Methylicorpusculum oleiharenae: one gene and its partner. The protein of the gene in region 1 interacts with the protein of each later gene in a pairwise test. Links are inferred from orthologs where the notes say so. Each region holds a gene or a part of one and is shown on either strand. Other genes may lie near its edges.

What was found. The genes of interacting proteins can lie anywhere in the genome.
Region 2: the proteins of dnaQ (region 1) and dnaE interact in binary tests that used the Escherichia coli proteins (3 or more experiments, as listed by UniProt). The link is inferred for Methylicorpusculum oleiharenae from one-to-one orthologs.

What each region holds. Positions count from the first base shown.
Region 1 is NZ_WUTY02000001.1:2,264,123-2,269,236, forward strand. What follows is about bases 1-2,750. They hold dnaQ (DNA polymerase III subunit epsilon), read left to right. Parts: upstream 1-899; coding sequence 900-1,601; downstream 1,602-2,750. Other genes in these bases: rnhA (ribonuclease HI), read left to right, coding at 1-58; GO003_RS10410 (alpha/beta hydrolase), read left to right, coding at 221-889; GO003_RS10420 (protein YgfX), read left to right, coding at 1,926-2,351; ychF (redox-regulated ATPase YchF), read left to right, coding at 2,579-2,750. Outside these bases: more of ychF, read left to right, coding at 2,751-3,670; GO003_RS10435 (ABC transporter permease), read left to right, coding at 3,967-4,785; GO003_RS10440 (hypothetical protein), read left to right, coding at 4,932-5,114. UniProt on the Escherichia coli protein: DNA polymerase III is a complex, multichain enzyme responsible for most of the replicative synthesis in bacteria. The epsilon subunit contain the editing function and is a proofreading 3'-5' exonuclease.
Region 2 is NZ_WUTY02000001.1:2,851,279-2,857,687, forward strand. The notes cover bases 1-4,045. They hold dnaE (DNA polymerase III subunit alpha), read left to right. Parts: upstream 1-359; coding sequence 360-3,845; downstream 3,846-4,045. Also shown: GO003_RS12895 (Rne/Rng family ribonuclease), read right to left, coding at 4,317-6,409. UniProt on the Escherichia coli protein: DNA polymerase III is a complex, multichain enzyme responsible for most of the replicative synthesis in bacteria. This DNA polymerase also exhibits 3' to 5' exonuclease activity. The alpha chain is the DNA polymerase catalytic subunit.

The DNA of each region.
Region 1 (5,114 bases):
GGCCGATCAGCTCGCTAATCTGGGTATTGAATCACTCAAGCAAACTGTTACCGGTTAAGGATTTCTCGATGCTGTTTATTTAAGCGTATTGTGTAGGAGCGGGCCTATCGATTAATTGCGATGGCATTGACTAAAAGGCATTGGCGCTTTCCCGGCGGGTTAAATTTAAATAACAGCACTATTTACGATCTTGACTAAAACACTCAATTTTTAAGCAACAATGACAAGCACTTTAGACTATGTAGAACAATTGCCGGAATCCGTTCATCGTTATTCCATTATATGGATTCATGGATTGGGAGCCGATGGGCATGACTTTGAGGGTATAACACCCGCACTGGACCTCCATGATGCCGGTGTTCATTTTATTTTTCCTCATGCTCCGCTGCAACCGGTTACGATCAATGGCGGAATGGTCATGCGTGCCTGGTATGACATCATGGAAATGACGCTGATCCGGAAAGTTGATGAACAAGGTATTTACGCCTCGTCAGATGCCATCCATGAGCTGATCCAAATGGAAATCAATAAAGGTATTCCTTCCGAAAATATAGTGCTCGCCGGATTTTCACAAGGCGGCGTCATTGCGTTGCATGCAGGTCTGCGCTTTCCGCAGAGACTGGGCGGCATTGTTGCGCTATCGACCTATTTGCCGACAATTCCCCAGCTTGAAACCGAAGCAGCTGAAACAAACAAAACCACGCCGATTTTGATGGTTCATGGTACGGCCGATCCTGTGGTCGCTATTCAGGCGGGCAAAATGGCGCGTGACGGTTTGATTGCATTAGGTTATCGGATCCAATGGCTGGAATTTGCGATGCAGCACGAAGTGATTTATCAGGAAATTGATGCGATCAAAAAATTCATAAAACAGTGTTTCAATCAGTGAGGCAGCTTCAATGAGCAGACAAGTCGTACTGGATACCGAAACGACCGGATTAAATCCCCAGGAAGGTCATCGCATCATTGAAATCGGTTGTGTTGAATTGGTCAACCGGCGCTTAACCGGGCGGCATTTTCATGTCTACATCAATCCGCAACGTGTGATTGATAGCGGCGCGATTGAAGTGCACGGTATCACCAATGAATTTTTGACCGATAAGCCGTTGTTTACCGACATTGCAGATGATTTTATCCAGTTCATTAAAGAATCTGAATTGATAATCCATAACGCGCCTTTTGACGTAGGTTTTATCAACCACGAATTTGCTTTGCTGGATAAGACTCTAGGCACCGTTAACCAATACAGCGAAGTATTTGACACATTGACCTTTGCCCGCAAAAAGCATCCCGGACAGCGCAATAGTCTGGATGCTCTGTGTAAGCGTTATGGTATAGATAACAGCCATAGAGAGCTACACGGCGCATTGCTGGATGCCGAAATTCTTGCCGAAGTTTATTTATTGATGACCGGTGGGCAATCTTCGCTATTGGAAGAAGCCACGGACAGCGGGCAAGAGCAAACAAATCTGCAAGTAAAACGGGTTTTAGCGGACCGCAAACCGTTAGCCATCATCTACTGTAATGAAGACGAACTTCAGCAGCATCAGGCCCGGTTGGCCGCCATAGAAAAAGCAAGCGGCAATTGTTTGTGGAAATAGGGTCAAGCATTCGTAACAGATAAAGTATCTACACAGTCAGGCAGATAGAGCCAGCTCGGAGAGCCTAAACCAACAATCGAAGCATTCAACTTACAAAATGTTTATCTGTTGGGTTATGGCTATGGCCTGATTCCAGAAGCCATGGACGGCAAAGGCTGTTATACATCCTTGTGTCCTGGATCCCGGCAATCCCTGCCGGGATGACGCCTAACGCGAACAGTACTTTATCTAGTGGGTTGAATTCGCCAAATTTCAGTTTCATGTTTTTTTAGCGATATCACCATAGAGGCTCTTTTTGAATTTCGAAAAATCGTTGTCAACACCATGAATCCACGTTTCCAGCAATCCCTGCATCTTCAAATCAATTCCTCTCACTGGCAACTGCGCTTTATCCGCCTAGTTCATTTGCTGGCCCTATCTGCCGTATTATTGGCTTCATTGTCTATCTGGATTAAGGCTATGCTGATCCTTTGTTTGGTAGTTAGCGGTTTTATCTATTCGCAACGAACAGCCAATCCCAAGAATAAAATGGCCGTTAGATTCAGCGATGCAAACGGTTGGCAAATTGATGCCGGAAACGGTTTTGAAGCCATTCAAATTCGCCCGTCTACCGTAATAACACCCTGGCTCATTGTGCTTCATTACACGGTAGTCAGTCGTAAACTTTACGTACCCATTTTTTGCGATGCTCTGAAAACCGCCGATTTCAGAAAATTACTTGTGCAGCTTAAAGTCAGCGGACTCGGTTAGGCAGGCCATTGCTGTGCCGGATTAATTCTAATCGTCAGATACTCAAAAGGATCTCGTCATTCCGGTCTCATGGATGGATAAAAGCTGACCATCCATGTCGCTGGGTATCCGCTCCCGGCGGGCATGAAGTCGTTTCTTAAATCTGACAAAGTAGAATTAAGAACTGTATAATTGCCGGTTTTTACGGGAAGCCTGCCCGTACCGAATAACCAGAAACTGAGAGCACTATGGCCCTATATTGTGGAATCGTCGGCTTGCCGAATGTCGGCAAATCGACTTTGTTTAACGCACTGACCAAGGCAAAAATTGCCGCTGAAAATTACCCGTTTTGTACCATCGATCCTAATGTCGGCGTTGTTCCGGTTCCAGACAGTCGTATGGACAAGTTGGCCGAAATTGTCAAACCACAGCGCATACTGCCCACCACGATTGAATTTGTCGATATTGCCGGTTTAGTGGCAGGGGCATCCAAAGGGGAAGGGCTGGGTAACCAGTTTTTAGGTAACATCCGCGAAACAGATGCGATCGCCCATGTCGTGCGCTGCTTTGTCGATGATAATGTCATCCATGTCAGCGGTAAAATCGATCCCGTCGCCGATATAGAAGTTATCAACAAAGAATTGGCGCTTGCCGATATGGCGACGGTTGAAAAAGCCTTGCTGCGCGTAATGAAAGCTTCAAAGTCAGGCAATAAGGACGAATTGGCAAAAAAGGAAGTTCTGGAAAGAGTCAATCAGCAACTGGACAAAGGCGAGCCGGTCAGGGCGTTAAGGCTAAGTGATGATGAAATAGCACTGATCAAAGAACTGTGTCTGTTGACAATCAAGCCGACAATGTACATAGCCAACGTTCAGGATGACGGATTTGAAAACAATCCGATGCTCGATAAAGTCCGTGCTCATGCGGAAAAAGAAGGCGCCATCGTCGTACCTGTCTGCGCGGCCATTGAATCTGAAATTGCCCAATTGGAAGAAGATGAAAAACAGGAGTTTCTTCAGGATCTGGGCTTGGATGAACCGGGCTTGAATCGTGTGGTCAGGGCAGGGTATCAATTGCTTAACCTGTCAACTTACTTTACCGCCGGCGTTAAAGAAGTCAGAGCCTGGACCATACCTGTCGGCGCTACTGCACCGCAAGCCGCCGGCGTAATTCACAGCGATTTTGAAAAAGGCTTTATTCGCGCGGAAGTGATCGCTTATGACGATTTCGTCACTCATAAAGGCGAGCAAGGTGCTAAAGATGCCGGCAAATGGCGCCTGGAAGGTAAAGACTACATTGTCAAAGACGGCGACGTCGTGCACTTTAGATTCAACGTTTGACAAACAAAAAGCGGGTCACTATAATGCCCGCTCTTTTACAGACCTCATTAGGCGATGTAGCTCAGCCGGTTAGAGCGTGGGATTCATAACCCCAAGGTCGGTGGTTCGATCCCACCCATCGCCACCATAAATAAAGGTTAGATTTTTTCTAACTTACTCCAGACTAATTGACGTTGGCTAGTGATTCAATTTTCATAATGCAAAGTTAGGGAATTAAAATAAAAATCCCCAAAATGGATTATTACTATCTAGCTGGGCTTAAATAATTTTTGCAACGTATACAAAACTAAACGCCTATGCAGCATTTTTCCATTTATCCCCAAGAAATGTTAGCTAGTGTCTGGCGTAATCGTAGCTTGATAAAAGCGTTGGTAAAACGTGAAGTCATAGGGCGCTATCGTGGTTCGGTATTAGGCATCTTTTGGTCATTTTTTAATCCAGTATTCATGCTGTTGGTCTACACCTTTGTATTCAGTGTTGTATTTAAAGCGCGCTGGACGGGCGGCAGTGAGTCAAAAACCGAATTTGCCTTGGTTTTATTCGCAGGCTTGATGGTTTTTAATTTGTTTTCAGAATGTATCAACCGGGCGCCAAGCCTGATACTTGCAAACGTCAACTATGTCAAAAAAGTGGTTTTCCCGTTAGAGATCTTGCCTTGGGTCAGTATGGGGTCTGCTATTTTTCATGGCTTAGTCAGTCTGTTCGTTTGGCTGATTTTTTATACTATTCTATTTGGGTTGCCTCACCCGACAGCACTGCTTTTTCCGATAATTCTAATACCTTTATTATTGATGACCATGGGGTTGTCTTGGGGATTGGCCTCCTTAGGCGTTTACTTGCGTGATATTGCCCAAATCATCGGTTTGATAACGACAACATTGATGTTTCTGTCGCCGATTTTTTATCCTATTACAGCATTGCCGCCCCAATATCAATCAATTTTATTGCTAAACCCATTGACCCCCGCCATCGAGCAAGGCCGCTCTTTGTTGGTATGGGGTAAAATGCCGGATTGGCACTTGTTTATTATTTATCTATTTGTATCGCTGTCTATTGCATGGCTGGGTTTTGCCTGGTTTCAAAAAACAAGGAAGGGTTTTGCGGATGTCCTCTAATGATTTTGCCTATTGGATTAATTGCTAACATGGCTCAAGTGGGCACAAAAGATGAGACCAACTGAAGCACAAATAGACACAATCCGTAAAATGACTAGCAAAAACTTTTGCGATGATGCGTTGGTTTGGCTATTTGGATCACATGGATGTTAATAAACGCGGCGGCGATGTGGATCTATATCGAAACGACAAAACGGCACCTGATTGCCAAGATGTTTCAGCAAATCCACAAGTCCGTCATGCCCGTCTGGAAACGGGCATTCAGTGCCATGAATGGTAAGCTTCGAGCTATCCATGGAGTCTGGTTTTCGGCAATCCCTGCCGAAATG
Region 2 (6,409 bases), 590 kb from region 1 along the record:
CCCAACATTTCAAGGCCATGGCGTTAATTGTTGGGTTGCGAAAAGCATGCACCCCAATCTACGCTGTATGACTAATTTTTTATGATATAGCTTTCGCACTTCAAATTTCGGCAAGTGCCTAAGAAGGCAACGGGTTGTTCGGCAAAGGCTTTGCCAGCATGGATGCTGGCATAGAGCCTACATGGATGGTTTTACGGCGTTCTTTGACGGGCACCCCGGTGCCGAATTTCGATCTACGAGGGTATAAATAAATCCGTTGTTTCCGGTTAACGCCCTGTGGCAAAAGGGAGTTGATTTACTCACGCACTTTTGGTTAAACCCTTGCCGTTTTTGTCTATCTTTCAACTATCGCTATTAACATGCAGCCTTCATTTGTCCATCTGAGATTACACACAGAATTTTCGCTGGTAGATGGCATTGTCAGAATTAAACCGTTGATTAAAACCTTGGCCGAAATGAACATGCCGGCTGTTGCTGTTACTGAGCAGGCCAACTTGTTTTCTCTGGTCAAGTTTTATAAAACGGCTTTGGGGCAAGGCATAAAGCCGATCATTGGCGCAGACATCAATCTTTATAATGCCGATGAGCCGGCAGCGCCATTTGGTTTGACATTATTGGTAAAAAACCGAAAAGGCTATGTGACTTTAACAGAGCTGATTTCCAAGGCTTACCAGGAAGGGCAGCATCAGGGCATTCCTATGATTCAGAGGGAGTGGATAGAGGCAAGCCATGATGGGTTGATTGCGTTGTCAGGAGCAATGAATGGCGATATTGGAAAGGCTTTACTGGCTAATAATACACAAGAAGCGAAAGCGCTGGCAGAGCGATGGTCCAGGCTATTTGAAAACAGTTTTTATCTGGAAGTTCAGCGAGTAGGCAAGCCGCATGAAGAGTTTTATATTGCAGCGGCAATGGAACTTGCATTCCAGACAGCCTTGCCGATAGTTGCTACGAATGATGTTCGTTTTCTCAAGGCCAGTGAGTTTGATGCGCATGAGGTAAGAGTCTGCATTCATCAAGGCCGTGTGCTGGACGATACGCGCAGACCCAAGGATTACACAGCGCAGCAATATTTGCGGACGGCTGAGGAAATGCAGGCCTTGTTTTCAGACATGCCCGAAGCATTGGCCAACAGTGTGGAAATTGCAAAGCGGTGTAATCTGGAACTGACCCTGGGTAAAAATTACTTGCCTGATTTTCCAGTACCGGAAGGCATGACCATTGATGAATACCTGATTGAGGCATCAAAAAAAGGGTTGGCGGAACGCTTAGTGCAATATCCGGCTTTTGGCGCCGGTACAAAAGAAGAAAACACAATAGCCTATTACGAACGTCTGGATATAGAACTGACCGTAATAACCCAAATGGGCTTTTCCGGTTACTTCCTCATTGTTGCCGACTTTATCCAATGGGCTAAAAATAATGGCATTCCAGTGGGGCCAGGCAGAGGTTCCGGTGCCGGTTCGCTTGTGGCGTACGTTTTAAAAATCACTGATTTGGATCCTATTGAGTTTGAATTGCTGTTTGAGCGCTTTCTTAATCCCGAACGGGTTTCAATGCCTGATTTTGACGTGGATTTTTGCATGGATCGCCGGGATGAGGTGATCGATTATGTGGCCAGACATTACGGCAGGGATCATGTCTCCCAGATTATCACCTACGGTTCCATGGCCGCAAAAGCGGTAGTCAGAGATGTAGGACGTGTGTTAAGTTTTTCTTACGGATTTGTCGACAGACTTGCCAAGCTGATTCCCTTTGAAATTGGCATGACCCTGGAGAAAGCGCTTAAAGACAGTCCTGAACTGAAGCAGCTTTATGACAAAGAGGAAGAAGTCAAAGCGCTGGTCGATATGGCCAGAATGTTGGAAGGCATTTCCCGGAACGCCGGAAAGCACGCCGGCGGGGTTGTAATTTCCCCTACAAAGTTGACTGACTTTACGCCGCTTTATTGTGAGCAAGGCGGCGGTAATCTGGTGACACAGTTTGACAAGGATGACGTAGAAGCGGTTGGTCTGGTCAAGTTTGATTTCTTGGGGCTGCGCACGCTGACCATTATCGATTGGGCGTTGCAAACGATCAATTACAGGCTGCAGAAAACCGGTGAAACTATTGTCGATATTACCCAGATTCCCCGCGACGATCAGGATACCTATGAATTACTGAAAAAAGCCCAGACAACCGCGGTGTTTCAGTTAGAGTCCAGAGGTATGAAAGAGTTAATCAAAAAACTCAAACCGGACTGTTTCGACGACATCATCGCGCTGGTTGCGTTATTTCGGCCCGGTCCACTCGAATCGGGTATGGTGGATGACTACATCAATGTAAAGCATGGCGCGAAAGCGGAGTATGCTCATCCCTCGCTGATTCCAATTCTCAAATCGACCAATGGGGTTATTCTTTACCAGGAACAGGTCATGCAAATAGCCCGTGAGCTCGCGGGCTATACCTTGGGTGGCGCTGACATGTTGCGCCGGGCTATGGGTAAGAAAAAACCTGAAGAAATGGCCAAGCAGCGAGAGATATTTACACAAGGTGCTGTTGCCAATCAAATTGATGAAAGTGTCGCTACTTATATCTTTGATTTGATGGAAAAATTTGCGGGGTACGGCTTTAATAAGTCACATTCTGCCGCTTACGCTTTGGTTGCTTATCAGACCGCCTGGCTAAAAGCACACTTTCCTGCTGAATTCATGGCGGCAGTGCTGTCCGCCGATATGGACAATACCGATAAAATCGTCGTTTTGATCGAAGAATGCCGGGAAATGAAGCTCAGTATTTGTCCGCCCAACATTAATGTATCAAACTTCCGCTTCACTGTTAATTTTAAGCAGCAGATTGTCTATGGCATGGGTGCCATCAAAGGCGTCGGCGAGTCGGCCATTGAGGAGCTGATTAATGAACGTGATCAGCATGGCAGCTATGAAGGCTTATATGACTTATGTAAACGAGTGGATTTGCGAAAGGTCAACCGGCGGGTTTTGGAAGCGCTGATCAAAGCGGGGGCATTAGACGAATTCGATGATAATCGTGCCGCTCATTTGGCTGAATTGACGGTGGCTCTGCGCGTGGCCGAACAACATGGAAAAATGTCGGAAACAGGGCAAAATGATTTGTTTGGCCTGGCGGTTAATGCGGAACCGGACATTGATCAGGCGGCCTATTCGACAACTGCGGAAACCTGGACAGAAGCCGAGCGCCTGGCGGCCGAGAAAAACACGCTGGGTTTGTTTCTGACGGGTCATCCGATTATTGAGTATGAAAAGGAATTAAAAAATTTCACGCACGGCAAAATTTCCAGCATTCTTGCGGACGTCGAAAGATCCCGGGGACGTTTGGAAGGGCGGGCTGCCGGAATGGTGGTTGAAATTCGTACGCGACAGACCAAACAGGGAAAAACCATGGGGTTTGTGACGTTGGATGATCGCTCCGGTCGTTTGGAGTTGGCTATTTTTGGTGAAAGTTATGATAAATACCGGGATCTTTTATCAAAAGATGCGCTGCTAGTTGCAGAGGGCGCCATTGGAATAGATGATTTTACCGGGATGTTAAGGCTGACGGTAGAGAAGCTTTACAGTATAGAAGATGCTCGCAGTCAATTTGCCCGATGCATTCTGATTGACTGGAAGAATGCTGCGTCAGCAATAAAAGAAATAATTGACCCTTTTGATGCGGTTCTAAAACCCTATAAAGGCGGGTCATGCCCTGTCGTTATTAATTATTCTTCAAATACTGCGCGGGCTTCGGTTCAATTGGGCGAAGAATGGCGTGTCCATCCTACCGATGAATTAATAGTCCGGCTAAAACGGCTTTTTGCGGCAGAACACGTAGAAGTCAAATACCGTTAAAGAAGCGTTATTTAAGGGTATGAAGTTGTTGGCCCGTCAGCGCGAATTGACTTCGTTTTAACGGGTAAAGGGATAATTAATCCTTTACTGTAACTACTCGCCCGCTTTGAATTAAGGGTGTAGGTGCTTGATTCAGAGGACGCGTTAATACGTCCCTAAAGCTCTCTACAACATTCCTGTTGCAGAAGCCTTTTCAATCAACCACCTACACCCACTAAAATTGGAGGGGGTGTGCAGATACCCTTTACTTTAATTGGCTCTGGGGATTGGCGTAAGCCTTGCGAGGCATGCCGTAGACCCCTCCATGGGGGCTTGACGGGCCGACATTCCCGCAAAGCTTACCCCTGCCCTTTTTTATCATCAAACTGGGAATTGCTGTCCACCACGCAACCGCTGGAATCCAGACGTTTTTTCGATCAGACAGGAGGTGTGGATGAACTTGGAGAGTAAGCCTTCCTTGGCTTAACGGTTCTAGTCGCTTTCTACTGGACTGGGCTCTCTTGCCGGAGCAGGAGAAGATTCAGTTGAATCGGCGGATTTAGACTCGGATTCTGAGGCCGAATCCGGTTTTCGGTAGTTTGGATTACGCGGTCTTCTTCGGTTGGGTCCCCGTCTGCGGCTTTGTGGCTTTTTAACCGGTTCAGCACCTTCTTGCGGCTGGGATTGGGGTTGGGCTGCCACAATTTCTGTTTGCGTCACGTCTTCAGCCACCACTTTTTCAACGGGTGGTCTTTCCGGTGGCTTGTTCCTTCTTGGGTTTTTGCCGTCAGGAGTTCTGGGAGGGCGATTGCCGCGCCCATTTTGAGGGCGTTTATTATCCGGATTTCTCCGGTTTTTTGAACTCTCTGATGCTTCGCCGCCGTCCTCTGAAGCAATTTTGGCAGGCGTATGCTTTTCCGGGACTTTGTTATCAGGGGTTCCGACCAATTTTTGCCAAAAACGTTTAATCAGGCTGGCTGAGTTATTTCTGTTTTGAACCGGTGCCGGCGTTTCATGCATAAACTCTTTTATCGCGGGCGAATCGACTTTGGGTTTACTTTGCTGAGCAAAATCAGGAAGCGGAATATCTTCTTCTTTAATCTGTAAATAACTCGGTTTGTCTTCGGTCGCATCCTTGCTTTTAATTCGCTCGATATCATAGGCCGGCGTTTCAAGATGTTTGCTCGGCAAAATAATAATACCGACTTTAAGACGCGATTCGATTTGTTCGATAGCGGGGCGTTTTTCATTGAGTAAAAAGGTAGCGCTTTCGATAGGCAAGTGCGCAATCACTTTTTCTGTGCCCGGCTTCATAGCCTCTTCTTCGAGCACGCGCAACACTGCCAGCGCGACTGATTCGACATTTCGTATCATCCCCTGGCCTTTGCAGCGAGGACAGGTCAACTGGGTTGACTCCCCAAGAGATGGCCGCAGGCGTTGCCTGGACATTTCCAATAGACCAAAACGAGAGATACGGCCTGTTTGGATGCGTGCTCTGTCTATCTTCAAAGCATCGCGTAATTGATTTTCAACGGTCCGCTGGTTTTTGTTGGACATCATGTCAATGAAATCAATGACAAAAAGACCTCCCAAATCACGCAGGCGTAATTGTCTGGCTATTTCATCCGCGGCTTCCAGGTTGGTATTCAGGGCCGTCTCCTCAATATCGCTGCCTTTTGTTGCTCTGGCCGAGTTGATGTCGATACTGGTGAGTGCTTCTGTATGATCAATGACTATGGAGCCGCCGGAGGGTAACGACACCTCACGGCCGTAAGCCACTTCAATCTGAGATTCGATCTGATAACGGCTGAATAAAGGCACGGCATCCTGGTAGAGCTTTGCCTTTGGTAGAAAATGGGGCATTACCTGCTTGAGGAAGTTTTGCACCAATTTGAATGAAGGTTCATTATCGATCAGGATTTCATCAATGTTACTCCGCAGGTGATCTCTCAGTGCGCGAATAATGACATTACTTTCCTGGAAAACCAAAAAGGGCGCGGTTTGCTCTTTCGCAGTTCTTTCAATGGCTTCCCACAACTGCAAAAGGTAATTCAAATCCCATTGCAATTCCTCGGCATTTTTGCCGCACCCTGCGGTTCTGATGATCAGCCCCATGGTATCGGGTATTTCTAAAGCCGCCATTACTTCACGTAAATCGCTGCGGGTATCGCCTTCAATACGTCTTGAGATGCCGCCCGCTTTGGGGTTGTTGGGCATTAAAACCAGATAGGTTCCCGCAAGACTGATATACGTTGTTAAAGCCGCGCCCTTGTTGCCGCGTTCTTCTTTTTCAATCTGAACAACAATTTCCTGACCTTCCCGAAGCTGGTCTTTGATTGACTGCCGGCCTTCGGTGGGTGCGTTACTGGCCTGGAGAAAGTTTGGAGCGATTTCCTTAAAAGGTAAAAAGCCGTGTTTTTCAGCGCCATAGTTGATGAACGCGGCTTCAAGACTAGGTTCTATTCGAGTGATGATTCCTTTATAAATGTTTGATTTTTTTTGTTCTTTTGAAGGTACTTCAATGTCAAAATCGTAAAGTTTTTGACCATCTACCAATGCAACACGCAGTTCTTCAGGCTGCGTAG